One region of the Lysinibacillus sp. JK80 genome, then DNA from elsewhere that is predicted to be linked to it. Evidence: riboswitches for the same ligand, from Rfam matches in the RefSeq annotation. Region 1 holds a riboswitch; each other region holds the start of a gene.

Region 1 (10,872 bases):
AGGCTCATAGTCCGCTTTCATGTAAATAATTGTATACATATTTGCCCATTCCTTGCTGTCATAAGATAGTTTCATTTTAGCAAACACAACTGAAATGTCTATTAAAACCACCTGAATTATGCTATTATTACCTTATTATACATACTTTTTGGAGGTATTTTTATGTTTTCAAGTATTCGACCTAAAGCAGAGCTAGAAGAACTACTCAAACGTGGTACAGATTTACATGCAACAGGCCGATTTTACCAAACACTGGCATTCAATCATTTCACTTCACAAGATGAGGAGCACTTAAAGGCACTCTATCAAAAGCTCAAAGACATTACCCCTTCCATGAATGCCATTTTTCATCATTATTTAAGCGAGATATCCCCTACCTCTCAATTAATCATTAGTGAAGAAAATATTAATCAATACTTAACACAGTTTTTCTTAGCAACTCGTGATGATCATTATGTAGATGAAACTGTCAAATTTTTCAATCTATTCCGCAAGCATCAATACGAGCCTGGTAAATTAATTGTTGTCTTCAACCAATTTGCCTTCTATATTACTACATATATTTTACACAATTTTGGTATCAAGCCAAATAAAGCATTTCAATATATGAAATCATTCCAATCCGCTGTCAATGTCGATCAAGAATTATTAGTGGAAGTGTTAACAGAGCGCATTATTGAAAATGTGGTAGGAGAAGTATCTTCTTTAATGGATGTCAATGCCAAAATTATGTACATGAAGGATTTAGTCTTTAGCCTAGATAAGCAAAATGAAGAGATTCAATCCTCTACTGCTGCAACAGAACAGATTGCAGCTTCTATCAACGAGGTTGCACGCATGTCTTCTCATATATCAGAGAAAACAACTGAATCTGTTGACCATGCTACAAAAGGTAAAAACGCTATTGAGCATGCCCTATCGGAGATTTTTAAAACCGAGGAGACCTTTACATCCATTGTTGACTCATTTTCAGAATTACAAAAAAGGGTAAATGATATTGAGCAGGTTGTCACATTAATCAATCAAATCGCCGATCAAACGAATCTACTCGCACTTAATGCCTCCATTGAAGCAGCGCGTGCAGGTGAACATGGGAAAGGCTTTGCGGTCGTTGCACAGGAAGTACGAAAGCTTGCTGAAAACACGGTAGCTGCGCTAAGTGAAGTATCCGCAAATGTTCATCATTTAAAGAGTTATTCGAATGATGTTTCTAACTCAATTACAGATACGACAGCTATTATTAAAGAAGCAACCGTTGAAGCAAAAGATTCGTTACCATTATTAAATGCCATTGTTCAAGCGATTGAGGGTATTAATTTAGATGTGACAAATACGGCTGCCATTTCCCAGGAACAAGCAGCCGCGATTGATGAAGTTTCAGCAAGAATGATCGAAATTTCAAGCTTGCAGGAAGATATTCGTGATTATAGTCATAATACATCCAGCGATATTCATTTATTAGGGAAAGAAATTAACCGTTTCCGTAATGATCTTATTGCTAACAATAATGTACAGCTTTCATCTATTGCCCTACTACAATTATCGAAGGCAGATCATATTTTATGGAAATGGCGCATTTATAACATGTTCCTTGGCCTAGAAAACGTTGATCCAAGCGATGTTTCTTCTCATAGAGACTGTCGACTTGGCAAATGGTACACTGCGCCTCGTACAGTCGAACGTTTCGGTCATTTACAGGACTATCATGAATTAGATGGCTATCATTTACGCGTCCATGAATCAGCGAAGCTTGCGGCTGAAGCCCATAAAGCGGGTCATATCGAACAAGCTGATGTTCATCTAAAAGAAGTCGATGAGGCATCTAAGCATGTACTTTATCACATTAATAACTTAATTGCCTATTTAGAAAAAGAACGTGTCATGCAATAAAAGGAGAGGTTCGCCCCTCTCCTCTATTAAGTAGGAGGTATTCCCTTGAACAAACGAGCAAGTATAAAATTTTTTGGTGATGTCTATGGCACAGGCTACCGATTTTTCATCAAGCAAAAAGCTATTGAATTAGGGTTAAAAGGATACTGTCGATTGAATGACGCAGAGCAAATTGAAGTGGAAGTGGAGGGCTCAGAAAAGGCACTCAATGAATTTCTCCTTTTTGTCCAAAAAGGCGTTAGTCCCCAAGCCGATTCCAATTCATTTTCTTTAGAATTATACGATGATTTAAAAGGCTATATACGTATGGAGTCAGACATTGTTTAATGTCTGGCTTTTTTGTAGTGTTGTTTTAGAGAGGGGTTCAACAATTTTTAATCTTAACACTGCATTTTGTCATATAGGAAGTATGATAAAATTATCGAAAAATATTTGGGAGTGATTATAATGAAATTTACTTGTCCTTGTTGCGGATATAAGACAATGAAAGGAAAACCACCAGGTACATACGAGATATGTGAAATTTGTTTTTGGGAAGATGACGGCGTTCAATTTTATGATTATGACTTTGGAGGTGGAGCTAATACGCTATCCTTAAGGCAAGCACAGAAAAATTTTAATATATTTGGTGCATGCGAAGAACGATGTATTGCGTTTGTAAGAAAACCAAACGAAAAAGACGAAAAAGATTCAAATTGGAAGCCGTTTTTCTAGAGAGCTGACACTGGGCTATGGGTTCTTTGAATGATGCCTCCTCTCCTATTTATTGAAATCAAAAAAGTCATGCTCTTAAGAACATGACCTATCATCATTTTTTGATTTTTATTTTTTGAATGGCAGCAACTAATATCGATTCATCAGTGATTTTCACATATTGATTTTTAGATTCCTTCATATAGCCTTCTTTGTTTAAATAGGCTTTTAATTTTGATTTTTTCTCAAAGACTTTTTCTTTCACTTTCTGTTCACTTACTGGTTCATCCATATTTTTGTAATAGACACCAGAAAAATTTTCGTCATCCTATATCCCCCTTTGTATCAGTTACGAATTCATTTGGAAAAAGTTTCATACAAGACTCATTCATTTTGGATGAAGATGCTCTTCTTAGAGAATAAACCGCTCCTTTTCGAGTTGGAGCCGCTCATGGATCTCACTTAACCGCTCGCTTTGAGGCAGAAGCCGCTCTTGAATCAAATTACGCTCCTCTATTCAGGGACCGAGATGCAAAAAATCCTCATTCCCATGTCAGAATGGCTCCTAAGGATAACAAAACCGACTTATTCATCGAAACAACTCACTTATTCTATGTATTATCATTGAGAAAGTTCACAAATAGCAGTAAAATTTATGTAAGGGATTAATTTTCAATGAAACTTTATGTCGATTATTTCGTATAAGAAGATAGACATATTGAAAAGCAAGGAGGATGAAACAATGCTTAGTGTCGGACAGTTTTTCTCTAGACATAGTGCCAGCTTTCTTATTTCGCTCACAACTGTTTCTATCGCAGCAATTGCGGCAAATCCTGGATTCTTCCTTGGTGGTTTACTGTTTGCGGGTTCCTATGCGACGAGTACAGCGTTGCTGAAACATAGACAAAAAAAGAAAGTCATGCAAATAGCAGGCATCACAAAAGAAGAATTCAAACACATTGAAACACAAGTATTAACAGCTAATAAGCATATTCAAACATTGAGTCAAAACTATTTACGTGTACGTTCTGTTTCAGCGTTTAAACAACTACTTGAAATGACGCGTATCTCCAAAAATATCGTCAAAATCGTCAAGACAGACCCACGTAAATTTTATAATGTGGAACCATTTTTCTATGCACACTTACCTTCTGCTGTAGAATTAACGGATAAATATACAATGCTTTCCAAGCAGCCAGTGAAGGATAAGGAAATTCAATTAACTTTATCCAAAACACGTGAAACCCTAACTGATTTGAATGACACAATTCAAATTGATTTGAAGGATGCGCTTGCAAATGATATCGATCATCTGCAAATGGAGATTGAATTCGCAAATCGTTCCAATCTTAGACGTAGAGAACAATTGGACTGGCGAGGCGATGATAAATGACAGCAAACGAACACGCATTTCAACTAAATACCATACCAGGGCTTTCTCCACTAGTCCAATCCTATTTAGAAACAACTCCGCAAAACGAGGCGATGGCGACTTATGAAACGCTATCGCCTCTTGCACAAAGTCGTGCATTACTGTATGCCAGTCAAATCGATTTGACTGATTTTGAATCATTGCTGTCCCTTGGGCAAGATTCACAGCGAGCTCTGTCTCAATTTGCCGACCGCATGCTTGCTCAAGTAAAGCAAAAGGATGTCACTAAAATTGGTCAAATGCTGGATTCTTTAATGCAGACGTTAGATCGAGTAGATCCGACTGCTTTGGAACCAAAAAAGCAAACCTTTTTCAAAAAAATCTTTGGCAAAACCGAGCCTAATGTGAAGCAAACACTCACAGAATTTGAACGTATTAGTATACAGGTGGAGCGCATTGGCGTTCAGCTAGAACGTGCACAGCTTCAGCTGATAAAAGATGTTGAAAACTTAGAGGCGCTTTATGCCCATAATCGAGGATTTTTTGAGGAATTGGCAACGGCGATTGCCGCAGGACAAATGAAAAAGCAGCAAGCCATTGAGGTAGAGCTACCTGCACAAATAACGAGTGTCCAAGCTACCAAACAGCCACTTGCGATCCAGCAATTAAATGACTTTGCTGCTCAAATCGAAAGACTCGATCAACGTATTTATGATTTACAAGTATCACAGCAAGTCGCTCTGCAAACAGCTCCTCAAATTCGTATGATTCAGCAGGCCAATCAAACATTAGCTGAAAAAATTGAGTTTTCTATCGTTACCTTGATTCCGCTCTGGAAAAACCAACTGGCGATGATGCTATCGATGCATATGGATCATCATTATGCACGTTTAGAGGAGCGATTATCAAGGGCTCATGATCGCTTCTCAAGTCCCACGTTTGAACAGCAAGTTTCGAAGTTTAAAGAAACACAGCAAGAGCTGCAAACAGCAATTAAAGATGTCTTTGCCCTGCATACCGCAACTGAACAAGAGAAACAACAGCTACAGGATGTGGCGGGTGCTAGCAGCTATCAGCGAGATTAACAAAAAAATGGGTGGCTCAGCAAATGTTCTGAACCACCCTGTTTGTTTTTATTCAAAATAATCTTTATAGTAGCCACCGACATTACCTGTGTTGTCGATGATAAAAACGAACTCTTCTGTTTCATTTTTCACTTCATACTCTTTTCCTACTGTCAATACGTTTGATACTAAGTATTTCGATGCATTTGTATGTTTGCAAGTAACCGTTCGTAATGTTGGCGCATCTTTCCATTTTAAATGTAACATATTCTCTCTACCTCTCTTTACTAGCAAAAGTTAATGTCTATTGCTTATTTTATAATATTTTTGGTCTTTTGTGGAGAAAAAAGAAATACTATACCTATTCTATCCAAAAAAAATGAATATTTGAGGTGTTATGATGAGTTTTGGTGGTGTACCGCAATGGTTTTTTATCATTGCTGTAGCATTCGCAATCTGCTTTGTACTTTATGCAGAATGGAATTCTAGAAAATAAGTGAGTCCAACAGGTTGGACTCACTTTTTTGTGCTTATTTTAATGTACGCTTTAAAAATTCCTTCGTACGTTCATGTTGTGGATTGACTAATACTTGTGCTGGAGGGCCTTCTTCCACAATTACACCTTTATCCATAAAGACAACACGATCTGCTACTTCTTTGGCAAATTCCATCTCATGTGTCACGATGAGCATCGTATTGCCCTCGTTTGCTAGCTGACGCATTACCTTTAATACCTCACCCACCATTTCTGGGTCTAATGCGGATGTTGGCTCATCGAATAGCATTACATCAGGATTCATTGATAAGGCACGAGCGATGGCCACACGCTGCTTTTGTCCGCCTGAGAGTTGACGGGGCTTGGCATTCACATATTGATCCATGCCAACGATTTTCAAGTATTTAAGCGCCGTTTCTTCTGCTTCTTTTTTCGAACGTTTTAACACTTTGATTTGGCCCACTGTGCAATTACTTATGACATTGTGGTTGTTAAATAAATTGAACTGCTGGAACACCATGCCTAAATGTGTGCGATATTCTTGAATATTGTGCTTTTCATCTAGGATGTCTTCCCCTTTATAAATAATTTGACCGCCACTTGGCGTTTCTAATAAATTTATGCAACGAAGCAATGTGGATTTACCAGAGCCAGAGGAGCCAATTAAACAAACTACCTCCCCTTTTTCCACTTGGAAATTCACATCTTTTAACACTTGGTTACGTCCAAATGATTTACTTAAATGCTCGATTTTAATGACTGCCATTTGTGCGTCCCCCTATACGGCTTCTTTTTGTTCTTTTTGATAGGCATCAGGACCATCTAGACGTTTTTCAACATACAGAAGGATGCGAGATGCGGTAAATGTCATGATGAAATAAAGAACACATGCAACGAAGAATGATTCGAAATAACGGAAGTTGTTACCCGAAATTGATTTTGTTTGGAAGAATAATTCCGTTACTCCAATGACATTTAATACGGCTGTATCTTTAATATTCATGATTAATTGGTTACCTGTCGCTGGTAAAACATTACGCGCTACTTGTGGTAAGACAACATGAAGCATAATTTGGAAGTGATTCATGCCAATTGCTGATGCTGCCTCGTATTGACCATTATCAATGGATACAATACCGCCACGAACAATTTCTGCCATATATGCCCCTGTATTGAGGGAAACGACTAAAATACCTGCTGTAATAAAGTGCATATCGATACCGAATGCGATATCTAATCCGTAGTAGACAACCATAGCTTGTACAATCATTGGTGTACCACGGAAAAATTCAACATAGCATGTTAGTATAAAATTAATGAGCTTTAAGCTATAAAATTTCACACCTTTTTTACGAACTGGAATCGTATGCATAATTCCGATGAAAAATCCGATAAATGCACCAATAATTGTACTAATACTCGAAATCAGTAACGTATAATACGCACCTCGTAAAAACATTTGCCAGTTGTTTTCAATAATTGAAAGTATCCATTCAAGACTCATGATGTTCCTCCTAACAATGTCATCTTGCTCGCTTATTTCTTTTGTGTCCTAGCTCTTTCTACCATTCTATGATTTGTCACGCTAGGACATTATCATTATGTAGAGAGGTTCTCATTTTGATAATGATGAAATGATCATGCACGGACTAATTGCTAGTCCGTGCCATGTCATTATTGTGCTGCGGGTTGTTGAGAAATAGCTTCTTCCATAATCGCTTGACGATCATCTTCTGAAATGCCTTTTAGGATTTCATTGATTTTTTCACGATTTGTATCATCTTTACGTAAGCCTACAGCAATTGAAGTATTTGATAGGTCTGTATCAAAGCCTTCTTCAAATGCTACATATGTGAATTTATCGTTGGCAGCAGAAGCGGAAATGCCCTCTGGACGTTCAGCTACATAGCCATCAATTTTACCTGCTTCTAACGCCACACGCATTGCTGGGAAGCTCTCCATTGCTGTTTGCTTTTCTACGCCTTTAATTTGATCGATAACTGTGTAGTTTGATGTATTTAATTGTGATGTAATTTTAGCACCTGAGAAGTCTTGAATCGATTTTGCGCCTTCATATTTGCTACCTTTTTTAATAACCATAACAAAATCAGAAGTATAATAGTTTTCTGTAAAATCAATTGTTTTCTTGCGTTCTTCTGTTGGTGACATACCTGCAATAATTGCATCAATTTTGTTTGATTGTAGCGCTGGAACTAAACCGTCCCACTCCATTTTAACAATGACTAACTCTTTGCCTAGACCTTCAGCGATTTTCTTTGCCATTTGTACATCATAGCCACCTGCATACTCTGCATTATCCGCAATTTTCACTGCGCCATTTGCATCGTCTTGCTGTGTCCAGTTGAACGGTGGGTAGCCAGCCTCCATTCCAATTCGGAATTCACCGCCACCTTCTTCTTTGTCAGTTCCAGCATCACTTGAACCGCCCTCTTTTTTGTCACTTGTGCCACATGCAGCTAGCACAATTGCCGTCATGATAGAGATCATTACTAACAACCATTTTCTTTTCATGAAAAACTCCCCTTTTCTGTAAAAAAATAAGACAACTGTACTAAAAAAGACCTAAGTTTATTGAACTTAGGTCTTACCTTTTATGACAGTTGCCCAAATCCTCACTATAATTTCCATGTTTCCGAGATAGCACAACCTAGTAAATCTGGAAATCCATTTACTAGGACAGTCCTGCACTTATTCACTGCAGACCCAGTATAAAAGTACGAGCTCCTTTTATACTTCGGCGATATTTCCTTCTTCATTGCGTCTTCGCTTGCTTTTACTCAACAATGAACTAATAAATACCGCGCCTCTACCTCACTGGTAACAATTCGTGAGGTTTGTTTATTTAATTGATATTTAGATACTACTATAAAACTAATATGTTCGTCAAGACGATTTTAACATTTTTCTGACTAATGACAATATTAGGATATTGTGCGTTCTGCTTCCACTTTAAATCGTTGAACTTTTGTTGATATTTCTGAAAATTACAACAAATATTTATTATAGAGTATGTTCTACATATGAGAAAAGTTGCGTTTTTTTCTTTCTTTGCTCCTATAAACGATGTACCATTCGTACTCTTTCAAGCATAGAATCGCTCAATACCTTTCGTCATACAAAAAACCCTGCTGAACATTGTTCGCAGGGTTTAATGGAATTATGAATTTAATAATAAATCTTCAGGATTTTCGATTAATTCTTTAACTGTTTTTAAGAATCCTACAGAATCTTTACCATCGATGATACGGTGATCGTATGAAAGTGCTACATACATCATTGGACGGATTTGAACTTCACCATTTACTGCAACTGGACGGTTTACAATTGAGTGCATACCTAAAATACCAGCTTGTGTACCGTTCATAATTGGTGTTGACATTAATGAACCGAATACACCACCATTTGTGATTGTGAATGATCCACCAGCCATGTCATTTAAGCCTAATTTTTTATCACGAGCTTTTGTCGCTAAGTTAGCAATATCTTTTTCGATTTCTGCAAAGTTTTTGCTATTAGCATCGCGTACAACTGGTACGACTAAACCTTCTTCAGTCGATACAGCAATACCGATATCAAAGAAGTTATTTAAATGAATCTCATCGCCAGAGATTTGAGCGTTTACGTATGGGTATTTTTTCAGTGCTGCAACAACAGCTTTAGTGAAGAATGACATGAAACCAAGTTTGATGTCGTTTGCTTTTACAAACTCTTCTTGTTTACGTTTACGAAGTGCCATGATGTTTGTCATGTCAATTTCGTTGAATGTTGTTAACATTGCTGTTGATTGTTTAACTTCTAATAAACGTTTTGCAATTGTTTGGCGACGACGGCTCATTTTTTCAATTGTTACACGGTCAGAATTAGCTGCTGGTGTGAATACTACTGGGCCACCTGAAGTTGCTACGGATGTAGGTGCTGCTGCTGGTGCTACAGCTGGTGCTGTACCATGAGCTGCTACATCTTGTACACGTACACGTCCTTGTGGATCTACTGGAGATACCGCTGCAAGGTCAATACCTTTTTCACGTGCAAGACGACGTGCTGCTGGAGATGCAACTACACGCTCACCAGAAGTTTCTTCTACTACTGGAGCTGCTGCAACTGGTGCAGGTGCTGCTTGTGGCGCTGCTGGTGCAGGTGCTGCCTCAGTTGGTGCTGCCGCTGCTGGAGCTGCTGCTGCGCCTTCGCCTGCTTCTACTACTGCGATAACTTGACCAACTAGTACAGTATCGCCTTCTTCAGCTAAAATTTGTGTTAATACACCTGCTTCTTCAGAAATGATCTCAGCGTTTACTTTATCTGTTTCAAGTTCAACGATGAATTCACCTTTTTCAACGCGATCGCCCACTTTTTTTACCCACTGTGCGATACTACCTTCTGTAATCGATTCTGCTAATTCAGGGACTTTAATTTCAGCCACTTTCATTTCCTCCTTTGATTAACGTGCATGACGCACATAGAAGGGCTACTGCTTAAGGGCAAGTAGCCCGGTTTCAAAAATTGATATATGTTATTTAACCTTTACTGGCTCAGCAACCGCTTCTTCAATAAGAGCTGCTTGTGCTGCTTTATGAGAATCTGCATCCCCTTCAGAAGTTGAGCTCATTGCAGGACGGCCTACATAGCGAAGTTTTTTACCTTCTGAAAGTTCATATAATGTTTCTAATGCATAATTCCATGAGCCTTGGTTTTTAGGTTCTTCTTGTACCCAAACAATCTCTTTTGCATTAGGATACTTAGCAATGATACCAGCAACTTGCTCTTTTGGGAATGGGTAAAGTTGTTCTACACGAATAATGTGTAGGTGATCGAAGCCTTCGCCGTCTTTCACGCGCTCTGCTAAGTCGATCATCACTTTACCTGTACCTAAAACGATACGCTCTACAGCTTCTGGTTTAGCCCCTAAGCGTGGTTGTTCAATCACTTCTTGGAATGAACCATTTGCTAATTGCTCAGCATTCGCCGCAGCTAATGGGTGACGTAATAATGATTTTGGTGATACGACTACAAGTGGACGTACTCCTTCTGTACCTAATAATGCTGCTTGACGGCGTAATAAGTGGTAGTAGTTTCCTGCATTTGAACAGTTCGCTACAAACCAGTTATTTTCAGCTGACATTTGTAAATAGCGTTCCATACGGCTTGAAGAGTGCTCTGGACCTTGACCTTCATAACCATGAGGTAAAAGGATAACTAGACCAGATTTTTGACCCCATTTTGAGCGTGCCCCTGAAATAAAGTTATCAAACATCACTTGTGCCATATTCGCAAAGTCACCGAATTGTGCTTCCCATACTGTTAGTACATGGCTATTTTCTAGGTTGTAACCATACTCA
Region 2 (10,872 bases), 2.3 Mb from region 1:
TCACAGGTCGTAGCCCATCTGCATTTCTACCATCATATCTTGTCATATATTTCGTTCCTCCTAAAAACTTTCGCGCCCTCATCTTATCATAATTTGTGCCATCAAAAAAGTACTCGGTGGCTTATGTACAATGCTGAAAACGGCAAAAATCAGCCTAGCCTGTTGCTAAGCTGATTTTTTATTTTAATGTGATACGTTTTATGTCGAGAGTACCTTGCTCTAACCAATTCTCAGCAATCGAACGGAAAATTGGGACAGAACCAGTTGCAAAAAATCTATGAGCAGGCACCGCATTTGCATTTGCTAAAGTGCCATTATACGCTAACATTTCCTGTACATCCTTTGCTGTTTCCTCCGCAGAAGATAAAACATTCACATCTTCTCCGACAACAGCTTCAATTTGTTTTTGTAAAATAGGATAATGTGTACACCCTAAAATAACCGTATCAAATTGTCGATTTTTCAACGGCTTTAAGCCTTCTGCTATTAAATTATTTGCAAAGTCACCTTTATATTCGCCACTTTCTACAAGTGGTACGAATGTGGGACAAGCTAGTGGAATAATATGTGTTGACGTATTAAGTGACAATAAGGCTTCTTCATACGCCCCACTTTTAATTGTTCCTTCTGTTGCAAGCACAACGACTTCATGTCGCTTCGTTTTTTTTACAGCTGCACGTGCGCCAGCATTGATAACACCTAGTACTGGAAAAGGCATATTTCTTTGTAAACTTTCGAGTGCTACTGCAGTCGCTGTATTACAAGCTATAACGAGCATCTTAACATTCATTTTTTCGAGTGCTTTTGCCATTTGCCAAGTAAAATTCCGTACTTCCTGACGACTTCTTGGACCATACGGACACCTTGCTGTATCGCCAATATAATAAATCGTTTCGTTTGGCAATCGCTTCATGATTTCTTTTGCTACGGTTAAACCGCCTACTCCTGAGTCAATAACGCCTATCGGGGCATTCATACTTTCCGCCTCAATCCTGTTTCATGTGTACATGTAGTTTTTCTAAATAGCTTGATAATTGCGCGACTTCTTGTTCATTAAAACCAACAAGCATCTCTTGCAAATATTGCTGTCTTTTTTCAATTACTTCTTGAATGATACGTTCGCCCTTTTCGAGAAGATGAACGACAACGACACGGCGATCATTTTCATCACGCACACGCTTGACTAATTCATTTTTCTCCATTCGGTCCACTAAATCTGTTGTCGTGCTAAAAGCTAAATATAAACGGTTTGATAATTCGCCAATTGTAATATCACCAAGCTCTTCTAACCACTGTAATGCAACAAATTGTGGCGGCGTAATCGCATAATCGGAAACAATTTCTCTTCCCTTTTGCTTCACGATGGCCGCTATATAGCGTAATTCCTTTTCAACCGTTGCAACGGTTTCAGGTGAGTGCTTTGTTACTTCATCCGACATATAACTATTTCACTCCTAAAAATACGTTGAATAGTTCTATTTTGTCGTTTTTTTCACGAAATAGCAAGTGTCCATTAGTCTAATTTAAATTCTTCCAAGCGTAACAGCTCAATTAACGCCTGAGATCGATTCGTTACACCTAGCTTTTGAATTGTATTGGAAATGTGATTTCGCACTGTTTTTTCACTAATACCAAGCTGCTCTGCAATATCTCTCGTTGTTTTTTCAGCTAATAAAAGCGCAAATATTTCACGTTCTCGGTTTGTTAAAAGAGAACGATGATGAGAGCCATTCATTCAGTTACACCCTCCTCCCCCGCACGTATTGTAACTTATGTTAAGGGGCAGGAAGCGGTGACGGCTATTTGCATGATTATTCCATGTTTCCTTAAAAATTTCGAAAATTACATTGTTACATTCATAAATTTTACGTAAAAAGCAAAACCTACTATTTCAATAAATTTACATATACTTATATATTGAACTAGTGAGGCAGAATGGCCAACTGAATGAATTTCGTTTTTTCTTCCTCTGAAATCGGCACACTTTTACCTGTACGAGGATCCATTTGTACAATTGTTCCACGACCAGTGAAACAGATTTCGTCCTTTTGATTTTTTGCTAGATAGTGAATGTCCATCGACGAATTCCCAACTTGCGCGATTTTTGTATAGATTCGTAGTACGTCATCAAAGAAAACCTGCTTTACATAATCGCATTGTAAATCGGCTACAATAGGTATAGATTTCACATTCTCTTCTCCAACTGGGGGCATTAAAATTCCTAAATGTCTGAAGTAATCAATTCTTGCTTGCTCAAAATATGTAAAGCTAATCGTATTGTTCATATGACCATACATGTCTGTTTCTGAAAATCGCACTCGTACCTCGCTAAAAAATGAAAAACCCTTTTCCCACTCTTGAAAATTATCGATATAATTTGCCTTCATGATATACCATCCCCTGTCATGTAATTGCCCGTCTTTTATCAATCAACGGCAAACAAAATGAATACATATTCATTATAAAAGAAAATGCTATATTATCATAGAAAAAATGTAAATAAACAACTTGATAAATTTCATTTCTATAACTATAAAAAACTCCCTTACACTTCGTGTAAGGGAGTTCAGCTTGTCCGTATATTAGTCTACGTAGTGGTCAGAACCGAAGAAGTTACGGAACATTTGCACTGTAGTTGCACGGTTTAATGAAGCGATGGATGTTGTTAAAGGAATCCCTTTTGGACATGCAGCAACACAGTTTTGAGAGTTACCACAGTTTGCAAGGCCACCGTCACCCATAATCGCATTTAAACGTTCATCTTTAATCATAGCACCAGTTGGGTGAGTGTTGAAAAGACGTACTTGTGATAATGGAGCTGGTCCGATGAATGAAGCTTTTTCAGACACGTTTGGACATGCTTCCATACATACACCACAAGTCATACATTTAGATAGTTCATAAGCCCATTGACGTTTACCTTCTGGCATACGTGGACCTTCACCTAAATCATACGTACCATCGATTGGTACCCATGCTTTAACTTTTTTAAGCGCGTTGAACATACGTTCACGGTCAACTTGTAGGTCACGAATAACAGGGAATGTTTTCATTGGCTCCAATTTAATCGGCTCTGTCAATTGGTCTACTAGTGTAGAACATGATTGACGTGGACGGCCATTGATCACCATTGAACATGCACCACAAACTTCTTCTAAACAGTTCATATCCCATGATACTGGTGATGTGTTTACACCATCTTCAGTAACAGGATTTTTTTGAATTTCCATTAAAATTGAAATTACGTTCATACCATGACGGTAAGGCACTTGGAATTTTTGCCAGTAGCTATTGCCGCCTTGTGTATCTTGACGTAAGATTTCCACTTTGACCATTCTTCCAGTATTAGCTGCGATTTGCATAACTTTTAGTCTCCTTTCGCAGAGTAGTCGCGTTTACGTGGTGGGATTAATGAAACGTCGACTTCTTGGTACGTGATGATTGGATTACCAGTAGCTGGGTCAAACTTCGCCATTGTTGTTTTTAAGAAGTTCTCATCATCACGGTTAGGGAAATCAGGTTTATAGTGTGCACCACGAGATTCATTACGTAATAGTGCACCTTTTGTCATTACTTTTGCAAGCACTAACATATTTTTAAGCTGACGTGTAAAGTGTGCGCCTTGATTGCTCCATTTTTGCGTATCATTGATGTTGATGTTGTTCCAACGCTCAGTAAGCTCATCAAGTTTTTTCAATGTATCTTCAAGCTGATCATTGTAACGTACTACAGTCATTGTAGCAGTCATCATTTCACCAAGCTCTTTATGCAGTAAGTAAGCGTTTTCTGTGCCTTCCATTTTCATGATAGCATCCCATTTCGCTTGTTCCTCTTTTACACGAGCATCGTAAATCTCTTGTGGAAGATCTTCAGCATGCTTTTTAAGGTGTTTTACATAGTCTACTGCGTTTGGTCCTGCAACCATACCACCGTAGATAGCAGATAATAATGAGTTTGCACCAAGACGGTTTGCACCATGTTGAGAGTAATCACATTCACCTGCTGCAAATAGACCAGGAATTTCAGTCATTTGATTGTAGTCAACCCATAATCCACCCATTGAATAGTGAACTGCTGGGAAAATTTTCATTGGTAATTTACGTGGGTCATCCCCTACGAATTTTTCGTAGATTTCGATGATACCACCAAGTTTAACGTCCAATTCATGTGGATCTTTATGTGAAAGATCTAGGTATACCATGTTTTCGCCATTGATACCAAGTTTTTGGTTTACACAAACGTCGAAAATTTCACGTGTCGCAATATCACGTGGTACTAAGTTACCATAAGCTGGGTATTTCTCTTCTAAGAAGTACCAAGGTTTACCGTCTTTATAAGTCCAAATACGACCACCTTCACCACGAGCTGATTCTGACATTAGACGGTTTTTGTCATCTCCAGGAATCGCTGTTGGGTGAATTTGAATGAATTCACCATTCGCATATGAAGCACCTTGTTGATAAACGATAGAAGCAGCAGAACCTGTGTTAATAACAGAGTTTGTTGTTTTACCGAAGATAATACCAGGGCCACCAGTCGCCATAATAACAGCGTCTGCACGGAATGATTTAATTTCTTCTGTACGCATATCTTGCGCTACGATACCACGACAAACGCCGTCTTCATCGATAATAACACCAAGGAATTCCCAGTGTTCATATTTATTTACTAAACCAGCTACTTCATGAGAACGAACTTGCTCATCTAGCGCATATAGTAATTGTTGACCTGTTGTTGCACCAGAGAAAGCTGTACGGTGCATTAAAGTACCACCAAAACGACGGAAATCTAAAAGTCCTTCTGGTGTACGGTTGAACATAACACCCATACGGTCCATTAAGTGGATAATGCCAGGTGCTGCATCACACATACCTTTAACTGGTGGTTGGTTCGCTAGGAAGTCCCCACCATAAACTGTATCATCAAAGTGGATCCATGGAGAATCCCCTTCACCTTTAGTATTTACCGCACCATTAATTCCGCCTTGCGCACAAACAGAGTGTGAGCGTTTTACAGGAACTAATGAGAATAAATCAACTTCAGTACCAACTTCAGCTGCTTTAATCGTTGCCATCAGACCGGCAAGACCACCGCCGACAACAATTATTTTGCTTTTCGCCATGATTATTTCTCACTCCTCTTAAAAAATTGCAATGATTGCATGTGCTCTATCGTAGCTTCTATTGAATTATACGAAAGCTAAAATAGCAGCCACACCAACTACACTTAGAATTACGAAAAGAATGTTTGTTACGTAAGTAGCGATCTTTTGAGACTGAGGAGATTGTGTAATACCCCAGCTTACTAGGAATGCCCATAAACCGTTAGATAAGTGGAAAGTTGCTGATAAAATACCAACAATGTAGAATCCAAGCATGAATGGATTAGCAACAATATTCGCCATCATGTCGTAATCAACGTGTGTGCCAAGTGCTTTTTGAATACGAGTTTGGAAAATATGCCATGCAATAAATATCACTAAGAATACACCAGTAAAACGTTGTAAAGAGAACATCCAGTTACGGTACGTGCTGAAACGTCCTGTGTTTGGTGTAGCAGTGAATGCAATGTAGACACCATAAAATGCGTGGAACATTAATGGAATATAGATGACAATCCATTCAACTAGGATAAGGAATGGAATCTTTTCCATTACTGCGGTAGCATCGTTGTAACTTTCTGCCCCGCCTGTTGCTGTAAAGTTAATGAACAGGTGCATCGTTAAAAACAGACCTACTGGAATGATCCCAAGTAGAGAATGTAAGCGACGCCATAAAAACTCTCGATCTTTCGACAAGACTGTTACCCCCCTTAGTACTTAAAATAGCACAACAAAAGAAGTCATCATTTTGTAAATGATACTTCATTGACTGTGTATTTCATCATGGTACAATATTATGACATGTTTATTGTACTCTCAAGAGCTACGAGCGTCAAGGCAACTCGGAGTTTTTCATAGAGCTTATTAAAGAACTAATCTAGTACATGATGCGTCGTTTTTTCTCGAAAAATCTATCATTACTTTATTACCGTTAAATTTTAAGAAAATTCTAAGAAAGAAGGATAACAATGTTAAACACTCCATCTCCTACAATCTCATCATTTGGCTATGAGATCATTCGTGATCATATTCTATCTTCTATACTCGGTAAACATGAAGATGACGTCCTTTATTGGGCAGGTAAAGAGCTTGCTCGCAAGTTCCCATGTAAAAGTCAAGATGAACTTATCGCATTTTTCGCAGATGCCTGCTGGGGTACATTAGAACTCATAAAGGAATCAAAAGATGGACGTATTTTCCAGTTGACAAATGACCCTGAAATTCTTCAAATAAAGCAGCGCAGCTTTAAACTTGAAGCAGGATTTATAGCAGAGCAAATTCAACTAGCTAAAGGCTACCTGACAGAATGCTATAATGAAAAACGGGAAAAGCAACAATACGTCATGTTTACAGTCAAATGGGACGTTAAAGAACGTATTATGAATACCATTCCCTCAGAATAATTAAAAAGGATTGTTTCCCATTAAAGAATGGGATGACAATCCTTCTTTTTTCTTCCTTTTATTTCGGTCAATTACATAAAATGCTGTTTCTTCTATTATTATATGTAAAGTGCTTGCTCTAAATTAAACTCATCATGGAGCGCATTAGCTGCTTGGATCATATCATCCTGTGGTACAACAACGGACACTTTTATTTCAGAAGTACTAACCATTTTTACAGGGATATTTTCACGACGTAACCGATCAAACATACGAGCAGCAACGCCTGGATTAGAAGCCATGCCTGAACCAATAATAGAAACTTTTGCTAGTCCAATTTCGAAGTCAGCAAAACTAAATCCAAGTGATAATTTACTATCCTCTAAAACACGTAATGCTTCCGCAAATTCCTCTTTTAAAATGGAAAACGATACAGTTGGCTTCAACCCATCAATAATGGCTTGGACAATAATATCTACATTAATACGGTTCTCTGCAAGAACCGTAAATATATCTGCTAATGAAGCATTGGAAAAAGCATCATACCCTACTGTTAAACGAATAATATCTGATTCAAATGCAACACCACGAACGACTAAATTTTTTTCCATTTCCACTTCCTCCTTCAATAAAGTGCCTACTGATTCTATTAAACTCGAACGTATAATAACAGGCATTTGAAATTTCTTCGCTAACTCCACCGCACGAGGATGTATGATATGAGACCCTAAATTCGATAATTCCAACATTTCATCATAGGAAATTTCTTGAAGCTTTTGGGCATTGGGAACATATCGTGGATCTGCTGTATAAACACCGTCCACATTTGTATACATATCTACTCTCTCCGCTTCCAACGCTATGGCAAGTGCAACAGCAGTTGTTTCAGCTCCACCTTTCCCAAGCGTGGTGATATTGTGCACTTCGTCAATCCCTTGTTCTCCAGCAATAACCACAATTTGTCCCTGTGCAAAATGTTCTTCCATACGACTAATATCTATATAGTCGATACGAGCATGTCGATACATACCATCCGTATGTATACCAGCTTGCCATCCAGTTAGAGATACAGCCTCATAGCCTGCTTCCTGCAAAGCGATGGCAAATAAAGCACTAGATAATTGAGAGCCAGTTGACAAAACTGCATCTAATTCTCTTTTCGACACATCGTCAGTTAGTTGGTGTACCATCATTTTCATCTCTTTCGCAGTGTGTCCCATTGCTGCAACGACCACTACTACATCCAATCCTTTGTCCTTTTCAGCAATCGCTTTCCTAGCAGCCTCTTGGATTTGTTCAGAAGAAGCTAATGCAGCTCCTCCAAACTTCATCACGATTTTAGCCATTTCTTTCGTACTCCCTTCCAGTTCATCTATTTCACCAAATTATGGGGGGTAAAACCGTTTCTAGAAAACTAAAAGGCAGCCTCCACATAACGTGAAAGCTGCCTATAACATGTACAATAATCGTAACTTGCGCATGTGTGATAGCTCTCCGAAACGTTTAGAATCGACAGTCTTACATTTCTTAAATGCAAAACCAGTACAACAATGGAACAACAATACTGTACTTCGGCAAGCTCCCCTTTCACACAATATCTCTGGACTTGTCCATCCTCCATCGTGTTACTCTTGAATCTTGCACCTCTATCATCACTTTTAAGTGAATGTATTCAATTCATTAAGCCTTAGCGTAAACAAACTAGTCACGCAGTTGACTCTCCATAACATTGAAAACAATGTTATTTATAACCATAGCACATGCCTATTCCTTTGACAATGATTGTTGCTGAAAATAGCTAAAAATTTGGCTTGCTAAATTAGCAGGCATCCCAGCCTCCTGTAATGCTAGCTCGCTCGCCTCTCGAATTTTTTTGACTGAACCGAAATGTTTAAGCAGCTGTTGCTTTCGTTTTGGTCCTACCCCTTCAATATGATCTAATACAGATTGAATGGCATGCTTCTCATGCTGTTGACGCAAGAAGGTAATAGCAAAGCGATGGACTTCGTCTTGAATTCGTTGTAATAAATAAAAGCCATCACTTGTACGTTTTAAGCTAATCACTTCCGGTGGATCACCAAACAAGAGCTGAGATGTATTATGCTTATCATCCTTGGCTAAACCAGCAATCGGTATAACAAGACCAAGCTCATCTTCTAGTACTTCACGGGCTACTTCCATTTGTCCCTTACCACCATCAATTAAGACTAAATCTGGTAATGGTAGTCCTTCCTTTAAAACACGTATATAGCGACGACGTATAACCTCCTGCATTGCACCGTAATCATCATGCTTGGCTGCTGTACGCGTTTTATATTTTCGGTACTCCTTTTTCGCAGGCTTCCCATCAATGAAAACAACCATAGCAGATACTGCATCCGTTCCATGCATATGACTATTATCAAAAGCTTCAATTCTTAAAGGTGTACTAATACCCATTGCTTCTCCAAGTGCCTCACAAGCACCAATCGTACGTTCTTCCTGACGCTCTATTAGCTGGAATTTAGCTGCCACAGCAATTTCAGCATTTTTGGTAGCTAATTCAACCAATTCCTTCTTTTGACCTCTTTTCGGTGTTAGCACTTTAATTTCTAATAATTCTGTTAAGATAGCTGCATCAATGGCTTGTGGAATAAAAATTTCTTTTGGCTTAATATGCTCTGGCTTTTCATAAAAGCGCCCAACAAATGTTAAAAATTCTTCCTCTGCATCTTGATAGATGGGGAAAATTGAGACATCGCGCTCAATCAGCTTTCCTTGGCGCACAAAGAAAACCTGAACACACATCCATCCTTTTTCAACAGCATAGCCAAATACATCTCGATTTGTTGTATCACTTGAAACTATTTTTTGTTTCTGCATAACCGTATCAATATGGGCAATTTGGTCTCGGAATTCCTTCGCTCGCTCAAATTCCAGGTTTTCTGCAGCTGCTAGCATTTTAACTTCAAGCTCTTTTTTGACTGCCTCCACACCACCATTTAGAAACTTCGTCATATCCTCAATCATTTCTTGATAAACCTGACCATCTATTTCCTTCACACAAGGTGCTAAGCATTGACCCATGTGATAGTACAAGCAAACCTTGGAAGGTAATTGTACACATTTGCGCAGCGGATACAATCGATCCAATAGCTTTTTCGTTTCACTTGCTGCATAGGCATTCGGATAAGGACCAAAATATTTTGCCTTATCCTTTTTTACCTTCCGTGTCGTAATCAGACGAGGATGTTTTTCATTCGTAATTTTTAAATATGGATAGGTCTTATCATCCGTTAACATGACATTATATTTTGGATCATGTAATTTGATGAGATTCAGCTCTAAAATAAGTGCTTCAATATTTGATGACGTTACAATATACTCAAAATCTTCTATTTCACCTACAAGCCTTTGCGTTTTCCCTTCATGTGTTCCAGTAAAATAAGATCGTACACGGTTTTTTAGAACTTTTGCTTTACCGACATAAATGATAGTCCCTTGTCGATCCTTCATCAAATAGCAGCCAGGTTGATCTGGTAAAATATCCAGTTTTCGCTTTATTAAATCGTTCATTACCTACCTGCCCCCCTAAGTAAAAATTCCCCTCATTAGAATAATGTTAGTTATTTTCTTTATTATATAACGAAAAAAAGCCGAACACATCAATTGATGGCTCGGCTTTGTGAACTTCCTTCATTACGCATGTTTTGCGATAAATGCTTCTAAAGCTTCTTTTGGTTGGAAGCCTACTGTTTTGTCAACTAATTCTCCATCTTTAAATAATAGTAAAGATGGGATTGACATAATTTGATACTGAGCTGCAGTACCTTGGTTATTGTCAACGTCAACTTTTACAATTTTAGCCGCACTACCTGCTGCGTCCATTTCTTCAAGAACTGGCCCAATCATTTTACATGGTCCGCACCAAGCAGCCCAAAAGTCTACTAGTACTAACCCTTCTTTAATATCGTCCTGGAACGTAGCATCTGTTGCATGTACAATTGCCATTTGAAATCCTCCTTAAACTTACTATGCTTGTAGTATAGCATGGATAAATTCACTTGAGCGAACAATCTGCCTACAATGTATTTTTTATGCAAATCTGTGTCGAAAAATCAATACACAGTCATTAATTGACTTGATAACGACCCTTCAATACATAGGTTAACGTAATAAAAAGGTAAATAGCTAACGTAATGCCTGTCACAATAATAGATGTGGTGAAAATAATTCCGATGAGAATCGCACTTAACGCCAATATAGCTATCCAAGTCGTATAAGGGAACCATTTTACTTCATAGGCACTTGTGTGCTCTGCTTGTTTTTTACGTGATTTTAAATGTGCAATCGCAATAATTAACCAAATAAATAACACAGTATAACCAAGTGATCCCATTAGAAAATCAA
Region 3 (10,872 bases), 1.9 Mb from region 1:
ATTCCGACCATCTTTCATGATAAATGGGGCCTTAGCTCAGCTGGGAGAGCGCCTGCCTTGCACGCAGGAGGTCAGCGGTTCGATCCCGCTAGGCTCCACCATTGTAATATTTTTGGAGGTATACCCAAGTCTGGCTGAAGGGATCGGTCTTGAAAACCGACAGGCGGGTAACACCGCGCGGGGGTTCGAATCCCTCTACCTCCTCCATTTTTCGGGTCAGTAGCTCAGTTGGTAGAGCATTAGATTGAAGCTCTAAGTGTCGGCGGTTCGATTCCGTCCTGACCCACCATTATTGCGGGTGTAGTTTAATGGTAAAACCTCAGCCTTCCAAGCTGATGTCGTGAGTTCGATTCTCATCACCCGCTCCAAAATGGGCCTATAGCTCAGCTGGTTAGAGCGCACGCCTGATAAGCGTGAGGTCGATGGTTCGAGTCCATTTAGGCCCATATTATTCCGAAGTAGCTCAGTTGGTAGTAGCACCTGACTGTTAATCAGGTTGTCGCAGGTTCGAGTCCTGCCTTCGGAGCCACGGCCCGTTGGTCAAGTGGTTAAGACACCGCCCTTTCACGGCGGTAACACGGGTTCGAATCCCGTACGGGTCATCAAGCATGTAGCACAGATGTGTGTTACATGCTTTTTTCTATTCTCCTGTTCTTTAAACGATAAAAGATAATGCAATAGCAGAAAAAGACCTATTTGCAAGGTGAGGGACTGAATTTAATTCCCTTAGCATCTTACTATGGGCTCCTATAAGCCGTTTCACTTACCACGTACACTTCCATGGTCAATACTTTTGTGAAGGCTGCTTGACTTCTCTAGTATAGCGATACAGGCGAAATCCTGGCCAGAGAATTTGTGAAACTGGTTCTGCTCTATGCGAAAGCGAAGCAACAGCAGCAAGTAAGTAGCCCAGAACGTATAGCTTTTTCACCATTTACAAAAATTCTATTGATTTCTTTGTTCTACAACCCCCTGAAAAAGGCTACATGACTACTGTAGCCTTTTTATATTAATTAAAATCTTTCTCCCTTACATTCTCTTACAAAGAGAGTCTATAGAGTAAATATGAACAAACTATTTCATATATAAAATATGTATGTTTTTTCAATTACTATTTTCATGGTGCTTGTTGTTTTGTTCCTCTAATATGAGGATAAGTGGAGGAATCGATATGAATATACAGGAGATACAGCAATTTTTAAGTCTATATCAGACAGAACAAAATGAATCAGAACTTTGGTTAAAGAATAGATTACAGGCAGTTAAGGATGCAGGTGAATATCACCCAACAACAGAGGAGCTAGTTTTTGGCGCACGGGTGGCATGGCGAAATAGCAATAAGTGTATTGGACGTCTGTTTTGGCAGTCACTGCATGTGGTGGATGCACGTGATGTTTTAGATGAAAAGGCTATTTTTCAAAAATTACTAGAACATATTGATTATGCGACAAATCATGGGAAAATTCGTCCAACTATAACAGTGTTTGCTTCAGATAGAGTACGGATTTGGAATCATCAACTAATTCGTTATGCAGGCTATGAAACAGATGCAGGCATTATTGGAGATTCACAGTCCATTAAATTTACAAAAGTGTGTGAGTCGTTAGGATGGAGGGGTAAAGGAACTGATTTTGATGTACTACCACTCGTTATACAGGTGGATAATCGTGCTCCTCAAATGTTTGTAATTCCTGAAGAAAATATAGTAGAGGTCTCAATCCGTCATCCAGAGTCAATCGATGTGGAGAAATTAGGAATGAAGTGGTATGCCGTACCTATTATTTCGAGTATGCGTTTTCAAATGGCTGGAATTGATTTTCAAGCAGCTCCATTTAACGGCTGGTATATGGGAACAGAGATTGGTGCACGAAATTTAGCAGATCATGATCGTTATAATATGTTACCTGCAATTGCAGAGATTTTTAATCTTGATACAACCAAACATGCGTCTCTTTGGCGTGATCGTGCTTTAGTAGAACTTAATATTGCTGTTCTTCACTCATTTAAAGAAGATGGTGTGAGCATTGTTGATCATCATACAGCAGCTCAGCAGTTTAAATTGTTTGAGGAGGCAGAAAAATCAACAGGAAGAGAAGTTACAGGCAACTGGACATGGTTAATCCCACCACTTTCCCCTGCCACAACTCATATATTCCATAAACCCTATGTAAATATTTATCATACACCAAATTATTTTTACAAAAAACCATGCTATTAGTGTAAAGGAATTGTTTACTTTCAATACTTTTGATGAGAGAGGGCGCTTACTATGTTAAATCAGCAAATTCCCAATATCCCATGGAGACAATTGACGACACCTTATGGTAGAGGTACAGCCATTCCTAAGCTGATAGAACAGGAGCAATACACACAACTAGCTGAATTAATTGAACATCAAGGTACACTGTGGCAGGTGACACCATGGGTTTTGCTTGTCCTGCTAAAAAAGCTTACTCGTAAAAAATTAGAGGCTGTCTCCTTACAAGAGGTACAGTTATATTTAGCTGTGGCACATGCTATTACCAAGGATTATCTCGACCCAGTCAATACTGTTAAAAATATGCAGGAGCTATTAGACGTCAACTATTTGTGGATAGAAAATGAGGATAATGATGAGCAGGAGTGGGAGAAAGAAACGCCAAAGGGCTATGAGGAGCAAGCTTTTGTAGGCTATTACTATTATAGTTATATGCTTTTACAAGAGGCTGTTCCTATTTTTTCTACTATAACAGCTCATAATAATGAAGCATCAGAATGCCTTGCTGAATTGCTAACATTACTCCGCAATCCGACAATTAAGTAATGTGTAAACACTATATAGAAATAGAGCAGATGGAGGAATCTAATCCACCTGCTTTATTTAATTTTAATGCACATATTCATCCTTAGAGGCTCTCATTGAGCAAAAGAAGAGTAACATTGCTACAACGACAAAGAGCCATCCCGCAATATTCCAGCCGCCAAATAAATCATGCAAGTAGCCAAAAAGAATAGGACCAATTGCGGCAAATAAATAACCCAAAGATTGCGCAAAGCCTGATAAATCTGCTGCTTCAAATGCAGTACGAGTACGGAGAGTGAAGAACATCATTGCTAGGGCGAATGAAGAACCACCTGCTAACCCTAGAAGAACCATCCACAGTACCCCAAGACTTGTCCATTCCATGACAACCCCAACAAAGCCTACTAAATAGAAGGATGTAAACATCAATACAAGTGGGCGTTGAGAAGTCATTTTACCAGCAATAATAGGCACTGCTAAGGCCATTGGTACTTGTGAGAATTGCATGATTGAAAACATCCAGCCAGCTTTATCAGGTGCTAAACCTTGAGCAATATAGATCTCAGGTATCCAAGCTGCTGTTGTGTAGAATAATAAAGACTGTAAACCCATTGCCCCTGTGACAGCCCAAGTAACAGGTGATTTCCATAAAGGTGTACTGGTCTTCTTAGATGTAGTAACTGGTTCTGGTTTATTTGATTTTAGTTGAGGTATCCAAATTAAGATTGTAATTAGAACGAGTATGAGTGCAATGGAAAGTGCACCTTGCCAGCCTAACGATGAATTAGCTATCGGATAGCTAATACCAGCACCAAGGCCAGCAGTAAAATTCATGGACATGGTGAAAAAGGCCATTAATAAACCCACATGATAGGGAAATTTCAACTTCAATAATCCTGGAATTAGTACATTTCCAAAAGAAATGGCTACGCCAATTAGCACAGTACCCAATAGAAGTAATTCTGTAGTACCAAGTGAACGTAGGACAATTCCTAAAGCCAAGAGAAAAGTGGATAAAAATAATGTTAGCTCAAGCCCTAGTTTGCGTGCTACAACTGGTGCAAATGGAGATATAACAGCAAAAGCCAGCAATGGTATCGTTGTTAGAAAGCCTGCCAAAACATTAGATATTCCAAGATCTTCACGGATAAAGGATATAATTGGGCCAACAACAGTTAGTGGCATTCGTAATGTAGAGGCTATAAAGATAACTCCAAAGACTAAAAGTAAGGTTGTTCCTTTCCAGCTAATTTTTTTACTTGGAAAACTAGTGGAATGATCATTTGTAGTCAAAATAAAATCCCCCCTAATAATAACCATTCTAATTGAACTACTATAACACTTTATCACACTATTAAAAATAGTAGAAGATTCATAAAATACAGAACATTTGTTGTTGTATTGAAATGTCTATGGTCTTATGTTAGTATAATAAACATCATAAATTTAATAATTATATGCCTCATGTTTGTATTGAGGTAGAGGTCGCGATATTTATAAGTATGCTAATTGAAATGACAAGCATTGATGAAATTAGTTGAAAGGAAATATTGCCGAAGTGTGAGGGGACTTGAAAACCTCATGCTGGGGCTGTCTCCGAAAGGAACAGAACTGTCACGTTTGCACAACGTGTTGAGCTATCATGTAGGAAAAACTGAGGATTAATGTAGCCATCACAGTGTATATGTGATGGCATTTTTTTGCCTCATAAATAGGAAGGAAGCTATATCGTGAGTGAAATAAAAGTAAATCAGCTCGGACATAAAGCACCGAAGCTGAAAAAAGAATTAAAAAGCCGTCATATTACAATGATTTCTTTAGGCGGTACAATTGGTACGGGACTATTTTTAGCCAGTGGAGGAGCAATTGCTCAGGCAGGTCCTGGAGGAGCATTGCTTGCCTATGCTTTAATTGGTATTATGGTGTATTTTTTAATGACAAGCTTAGGGGAAATGGCTGCCTATATGCCATCCTCAGGTTCATTTAGTACGTATGCAACCAAATTTGTAGATCCTGCTTTGGGCTTTGCATTAGGCTGGAACTACTGGTATAACTGGGCAATCACCATTGCTGCCGAAATTGCTGCTGTGTCATTAATTATGAAATATTGGTTCCCAGATAGCTCATCAGCACTTTGGACAGTATTATTTATTGCTGTTGTATTGACGTTTAATTTACTATCCGTAAAAAGTTATGGTGAAAGTGAATATTGGTTTGCCATGATTAAAGTAGCAACGGTTATTGTTTTTATTATCATTAGCTTACTAATGATTTTTGGTATTTTAGGTGGGCAGGCTCCTGTAGGTTTCACTAATTTCTTTGTTAGTGATGGGCCATTCCATGGTGGCTTCCTTGCTACATTTGGTATTTTCCTAGCTGCAGGATTTTCATTCCAAGGAACAGAATTACTAGGAATTACAGCTGGTGAAACAGATGATCCTGGTAAAAATATTCCGAAGGCTGTTAAATCTGTATTTTGGCGTATTCTTTTGTTTTATATTTTAGCGATTGGTGCAATTGGGATGTTAATTCCATTTACAGACGAACGTTTATTATCAGAAGATATCGCAGTATCACCGTTTACACTAGTGTTTGACCGCCTAGGTATTGCCTTTGCTGCTTCATTAATGAATGCCATTATTTTAACGGCTATGCTGTCAGCAGGAAATTCAGGACTATATGCATCTTCTCGTATGTTATGGCAATTAGCAGTGGATGGACATGCACCTAAATTTTTTGCAAAGCTAAGTCGTAGAGGTATTCCGATTTATGCACTTATGGCAACATTAGCTGTAGGCTGTTTAGCATTTTTGGCATCCTTCTTTGGCGATGGAGTGGTTTATATCTGGTTATTAAATGCTTCTGGAATGTCTGGGTTTATTGCATGGCTAGGTATTGCGTTTAGTCATTATCGTTTCCGCCGAGCGTTTGATGCACAGGGCTTAGATCCAAAGTTATTACCTTATAAAGCCAAATTATTTCCGTTTGGACCATTATTTGCTTTTACAGTTTGTATGATTGTAGTCATTGGACAAAATTATACAGCCTTTACAGGCGATAAGATTGATTGGTACGGTATCCTTGTTTCGTATATTGGGATTCCATTATTTTTAGCATTATGGTTTGGCTATAAAATAAAGCACAAAACAAAAATGCTTCCACTTAAAGATTGTGATTTAAAAGTTGAAGATTAGATAATAGAGCTGTTCTATAAACCAAAGAGTGATGGTTTATGGAGCAGCTCTTTTTTCAACACTCATAAACAAATCACTAATCAAACATCATAAATATGGTAATGTAATATACATATGGAAATTGGGTTTTGATAGGAGAGGTGCATCATAGTGCAAAAGCATATTTTACTTGTAGAAGACGATGAAGCCATTCGTGAAATGGTTTCTAATTACTTAACGATGGAAGGTTTCCATGTCACAACAGTGACTAATGGCGAAGAGGCATTACAAAATTGTTTGCAAAAAACCTTTGACTTAGTCATCTTAGATATTATGATTCCTAAATTAAATGGATTGGAAGTATTAAAGATTATTAGAGAGCAGGCAGCACTTCCTATCATTATTATGTCTGCAAAAGACAGTGATGTTGATAAAGCATTGGGCTTAGGATTAGGGGCAGATGATTATATTGCTAAACCCTTTTCTATGCTGGAATTTTCAGCACGTGTAAAGGCTGTTATCAGAAGAGCTACGAAATACTCTAGTCAAGCTGAACAAAAGCAAGAGGTCCTAGAAATTGATAATTTAAAGATAGATATTGTTAATTTTTCAATAACAAAGAGCGGACAAGAGATAAAGCTGACATCAAAGGAATTTTCCATTTTAAAATTGTTTGTGACAAATCGCCACAGAGTTTTTACCAAAGAGCAAATTTATCAGACGATATGGAAAGATGCCTATTACGGAGATGAAAATATTATAAATGTACATATCAGAAGACTACGTGAAAAAATAGAAGATGATCCGTCACATCCTCAATATATTAAAACCCTATGGGGAATCGGCTATAAATTTGAAGGGTAAAACTATATGATATTTCTATTATTATTAATCATTGTATTGCTAATCGGCATTCTTATTTTTCAATGGAAAATCAAGAAGGAACAAGAACGTGCTATCCAATATATTCATCGAAAACTACACGTAATTGTGAATGAACAGACGTATGAAAAGATTCTAGTAACAACTACAAATTCAGAAATTCAACAGTTACTTATTACACTGAATACTTTGCTAGATCAACATCGAAAAATTCAGGCTACGCATCGTAAAATGGAAAATTCCATGAAAAAGATGTTGGCCAATATTTCACATGATCTTAAAACGCCTTTAACCGTTGTACTTGGCTATATTGAAATGCTTCAACTTCAAAATGGGATTAGTGACGAGGAACAGCAACGTTTACTTAAGGGTGTACATGCTAAAACATTAGAAGTATTAAAAATTATTCATACATTTTTTGACTTGGCAAAATTAGAGGCTGGGGACACAGATTATCCAATCACTAAAATCAATGTCAGTGAAATATGCCGAAAAAATGTTTTGTCTTTTTACGATTTGGTTACTTCACTGGGATTAGATATTAAAATTGATATCCCAGAAAGCTCCATATATGCACTTGGTAATGAAGAAGCATTAAATAGAGTGTTAAACAATCTACTGTCTAATGCTATTGCATATGGAGCAGATGGCAATGTAATTGGAATTACCATAAGAAATGATGAAGTCAATATTGATATTGATGTGTGGGATTGTGGCAGGGGCATTGATGAATATCATATCGATCGCGTTTTTGAAAGAATGTATACGCTTGAGGATTCTCGAAATAAATCTTTCCAAGGTAGCGGTTTGGGACTAACGATTACAAAGAGACTAGTAGAAATAATGAATGGCTCCATCCGTTTATCGAGTATTCCCTATGAAAGAACTATTTTTACGATTTCGTTAAAGCGAATGATGTATTAAATCGATTATGCTTGTAGAGCTTTAATGCTTTGCAGGCTTTTTTACTTAAGAAATATGTAAGAATGCAGTAATAAAATAGAGAGTTTCATTTTTTATAATGAAGCTAGTCACAATTGAGGGAGAGAATTACATGACATACATTGTAAAAACAAATCAGCTTACGAAAGTGTACGATGGAAAGGAAGTTGTTTCTGCTGTCAATATGAACGTTAAGAAAGGTGAGATTTATGGATTTTTAGGTCCTAATGGTGCGGGTAAAACGACTGTTATGAAGATGCTAACTAATCTTACGAAACCTACAAGTGGGGATGTAGAAATTTTGGGGGCGAAATTGACGGACAAATCCTATGAAATACTAAAAAGAATGGGGACAATTATTGAATATCCTATTTTTTATGAAAAATTAACGGCTAGAGAGACCCTGGAATTACATTGTGAATACATGGGTTATTATGATAAGAAAGAAATTGCACATGTTCTTAATTTAGTAAAGTTATCGAATACAGAGAATAAGCAGGTTAAAGATTTTTCTCTGGGGATGAAGCAAAGATTAGGCATCGCAAGGGCCATTATTACAAAGCCAGAGTTACTTATATTAGACGAACCAATTAATGGATTGGACCCAGTAGGGATAAAGGAGTTAAGAGAGCTTTTCAAGATGCTTTGTAAGGAGTACGGCATAACCATTATTATCTCTAGTCATATTCTAGCTGAAATAGAACAATTGGTCGATACAATAGGTGTTATTAAGAATGGAAGGCTCATCACTGAGGTAGCAATGGATACTATTAATCGTGATCAGGTCAATTATACTGAAGTGATCGTAAGTGATGGGAAAAAGGCAGCGTTTATTATTGAAAGCGAATTAAACATTACGAATTTTAAGCTGATGGATGATAACTCTATACGTATATACGACTCAACAGTATCCCAACAAAGCCTATCGAGAGCATTAATTGAACATGACGTTGAGATTGAAGAGATTAGTAAAAAAACTAGTTCATTAGAGGATTATTTCTTAAAGCTAATCAATGGAGGTGTTGTCCATGCTTAATTTAATGCGTTTAGAAATGAAAAAATTTCATTTAGGTTCATATGTTAAAGGAGCCATTATCGCTAATTTTGTTATTCTTGGTTTTTTGTTTATGATTTTATTTATTTCTAAAGTGGAAGGAGACCCAGGGCTTGAAAATTATGAGGTTGCATTCAGTGTTATTGATTCATTTGTAAGAGCAGTTTTTATGATTTTTGCTTCTACGTTAATAGCTAAGTTAATCATCGGAGAATATAAATTTAAAACCATTACATTAGCCTTTATGTATCCTATAAGTAGAAAGAAATTAATGGTCGCAAAGCTTGCTATTGTCATGCTATTTACTTTCAGTATGATCATTATCTCCAATGCTCTTATTACAACCATTTTTTGTATCATAAGCGATCGATATGAATTAATTCCTGATGTACTATCTAGTTCTTTAATTATCCAGCAAATACCTTCTGTATTGATGAATGCGATTGCTGCCTCAGGTATAGCTTTAATCCCATTGTATTTCGGGATGAGAAAATACTCTATACCGACAACTATTATTTCATCTATTATAATTGTGTCTGTAACTTCGTCAAATTCAGGTAACTTTACTTTAAACGATATAATTATTATTCCAATTACTTTAGCAATCGTGGGTCTTGGTATTGCTTATTTAGCCATTAGAAATATCGAAAAGGTGGATGTTTAATCAAAAAGATACCAGGTGCTCATTACTATAGAGTACCTGGCTTTTTGTTATCCAAAAATTGTTTCCCACAGTAAGTAAATATTTAACGTAACAACAACGACTACGACAAACCAACCTAAAACAGTTGTAATACGGTGATTAACTAGGCTTCCCATAATGTCTCGTTTACTTGTAAACATAACAAGAGGGACAAGTGCAAAGGAAATACCAAATGATAAAACAACTTGACTAAGAACGAGAGCATAGGTAGCATTCACACCAGAGGCAATGATTGCAAGTGGTGGCACCATGGTAATCGCTCTACGTAAATAAAGAGGTATTTTTCTTTGAATGAAGCCCTGCATGACAACATCACCTGCTAAAGTCCCTACAGAGGAGCTAGCAAGCCCTGCAATAAGTAAACCAAGACCAAAGGAAATGGCAGCCATTGGGCCGAGCGCCTCTTTTAAGCCATTGTAGGCAACATCTAAATCTACAACTACAACGCCTTGGGTATGGAATACTGCTGCGGCAATTATGAGCATGCTCATATTGATGGCACCAGCAATAATCATAGCGATGATAATATCGATAAATTCAAATCGAAAAATGCGTCTTTTTTCTTCTTCATTACGACCAATAATACGGCTTTGTGTTAAAGAGGAATGTAAGTAAATAGCATGAGGCATAACGGTTGCACCTAAAATACCTGTTGCTAATAATAGTGAATCTACACCTTCAAAGTGTGGCGTGAACATGCCAATCGCTACATCACCCCATGCTGGCTGCGCTAAAAATGTTTGGAAGGCAAACGCCAATACAACAATTAAAACCATGCCAGAAATACCTGCTTCAAAGGCTCTAAATCCTCTTCTTTGCAACTCTAAAATAGCGAATGAACCCACTGCTGTAATCAATGCGGCGGGAAGCATTGGGATATTAAAAAGTAAATAAAGCCCTAGTGCTGCTCCGATAAATTCCGCGAGGTCTGTGGCAATGATGACCAATTCCGCCTGTATCCATAAAAAGATAGATGTTTTTTTAGAAAAATGCTCGCGTGCGACTTCAGGTAAATTTTTTCCTGTGGCAATCCCAAGTTTGGCAGACAGGGACTGAATTAACACGGCCATTAAATTAGAAAAGGCTATAACCCAAAGTAGCAGGTAGCCGTATTGAGAGCCTGCTGTAATATTTGTAGCAAAATTGCCAGGATCAATATAGGCGACTGCTGCAATGAAAGCAGGTCCTAAAAATGGCAAAAATCTTCGCCAACCTTTTATATCTCCATCTAAAACCGCCTCTGCAGACGATTTTGTGACTCGTTTGTAAACCATATTGTTCCCTCGTTTCAAAAAGTATCATTAGTGAAATAAAGTTTCCTATAGGAAAATTAGAT

What was found. A riboswitch is a leader RNA that binds a small molecule or an ion and turns the genes downstream of it on or off. The one in region 1 is predicted to bind lysine.
Region 2: linked by a shared signal. The riboswitch ahead of HXV90_RS16415 (aspartate kinase) and the one ahead of HXV90_RS04615 (transporter substrate-binding domain-containing protein) in region 1 are both predicted to bind lysine.
Region 3: linked by a shared signal. The riboswitch ahead of HXV90_RS14175 (amino acid permease) and the one ahead of HXV90_RS04615 (transporter substrate-binding domain-containing protein) in region 1 are both predicted to bind lysine.

Annotation. Positions count from the first base shown of each region.
Region 1 is NZ_CP058997.1:882,229-893,100, forward strand. It holds gene HXV90_RS04565 (DUF1033 family protein) at 1-39, opposite strand, end outside; gene HXV90_RS04570 (globin-coupled sensor protein) at 163-1,890, shown strand; gene HXV90_RS04575 (acylphosphatase) at 1,936-2,217, shown strand; gene HXV90_RS04580 (CPCC family cysteine-rich protein) at 2,338-2,604, shown strand; gene HXV90_RS04585 (hypothetical protein) at 2,699-2,875, opposite strand; gene HXV90_RS04590 (5-bromo-4-chloroindolyl phosphate hydrolysis family protein) at 3,326-3,976, shown strand; gene HXV90_RS04595 (toxic anion resistance protein) at 3,973-5,040, shown strand; gene HXV90_RS04600 (DUF6501 family protein) at 5,089-5,286, opposite strand; gene HXV90_RS04605 (amino acid ABC transporter ATP-binding protein) at 5,550-6,281, opposite strand; gene HXV90_RS04610 (amino acid ABC transporter permease) at 6,294-7,019, opposite strand; gene HXV90_RS04615 (transporter substrate-binding domain-containing protein) at 7,190-8,047, opposite strand; lysine riboswitch at 8,167-8,353, opposite strand; gene odhB (2-oxoglutarate dehydrogenase complex dihydrolipoyllysine-residue succinyltransferase) at 8,694-9,956, opposite strand; gene HXV90_RS04625 (2-oxoglutarate dehydrogenase E1 component) at 10,047-10,872, opposite strand, start outside.
Region 2 is NZ_CP058997.1:3,257,259-3,268,130, forward strand. It holds gene rph (ribonuclease PH) at 1-46, opposite strand, end outside; gene racE (glutamate racemase) at 179-976, opposite strand; gene HXV90_RS16380 (MarR family winged helix-turn-helix transcriptional regulator) at 987-1,439, opposite strand; gene HXV90_RS16385 (helix-turn-helix domain-containing protein) at 1,514-1,735, opposite strand; gene HXV90_RS16390 (acyl-CoA thioesterase) at 1,923-2,387, opposite strand; gene sdhB (succinate dehydrogenase iron-sulfur subunit) at 2,583-3,362, opposite strand; gene sdhA (succinate dehydrogenase flavoprotein subunit) at 3,368-5,122, opposite strand; gene HXV90_RS16405 (succinate dehydrogenase cytochrome b558 subunit) at 5,189-5,797, opposite strand; gene HXV90_RS16410 (YslB family protein) at 6,070-6,504, shown strand; gene HXV90_RS16415 (aspartate kinase) at 6,603-7,829, opposite strand; lysine riboswitch at 7,963-8,140, opposite strand; gene uvrC (excinuclease ABC subunit UvrC) at 8,248-10,038, opposite strand; gene trxA (thioredoxin) at 10,162-10,473, opposite strand; gene HXV90_RS16430 (amino acid permease) at 10,595-10,872, opposite strand, start outside.
Region 3 is NZ_CP058997.1:2,819,105-2,829,976, reverse strand. It holds tRNA gene HXV90_RS14230 (tRNA-Pro) at 1-10, shown strand, start outside; tRNA gene HXV90_RS14225 (tRNA-Ala) at 26-101, shown strand; tRNA gene HXV90_RS14220 (tRNA-Ser) at 115-207, shown strand; tRNA gene HXV90_RS14215 (tRNA-Phe) at 214-289, shown strand; tRNA gene HXV90_RS14210 (tRNA-Gly) at 295-368, shown strand; tRNA gene HXV90_RS14205 (tRNA-Ile) at 373-446, shown strand; tRNA gene HXV90_RS14200 (tRNA-Asn) at 453-529, shown strand; tRNA gene HXV90_RS14195 (tRNA-Glu) at 531-602, shown strand; gene HXV90_RS14190 (nitric oxide synthase oxygenase) at 1,172-2,218, shown strand; gene HXV90_RS14185 (hypothetical protein) at 2,270-2,803, shown strand; gene HXV90_RS14180 (CynX/NimT family MFS transporter) at 2,867-4,075, opposite strand; lysine riboswitch at 4,254-4,430, shown strand; gene HXV90_RS14175 (amino acid permease) at 4,513-5,976, shown strand; gene HXV90_RS14170 (response regulator transcription factor) at 6,127-6,819, shown strand; gene HXV90_RS14165 (sensor histidine kinase) at 6,826-7,761, shown strand; gene HXV90_RS14160 (ABC transporter ATP-binding protein) at 7,892-8,815, shown strand; gene HXV90_RS14155 (ABC transporter permease) at 8,808-9,497, shown strand; gene HXV90_RS14150 (Nramp family divalent metal transporter) at 9,545-10,810, opposite strand.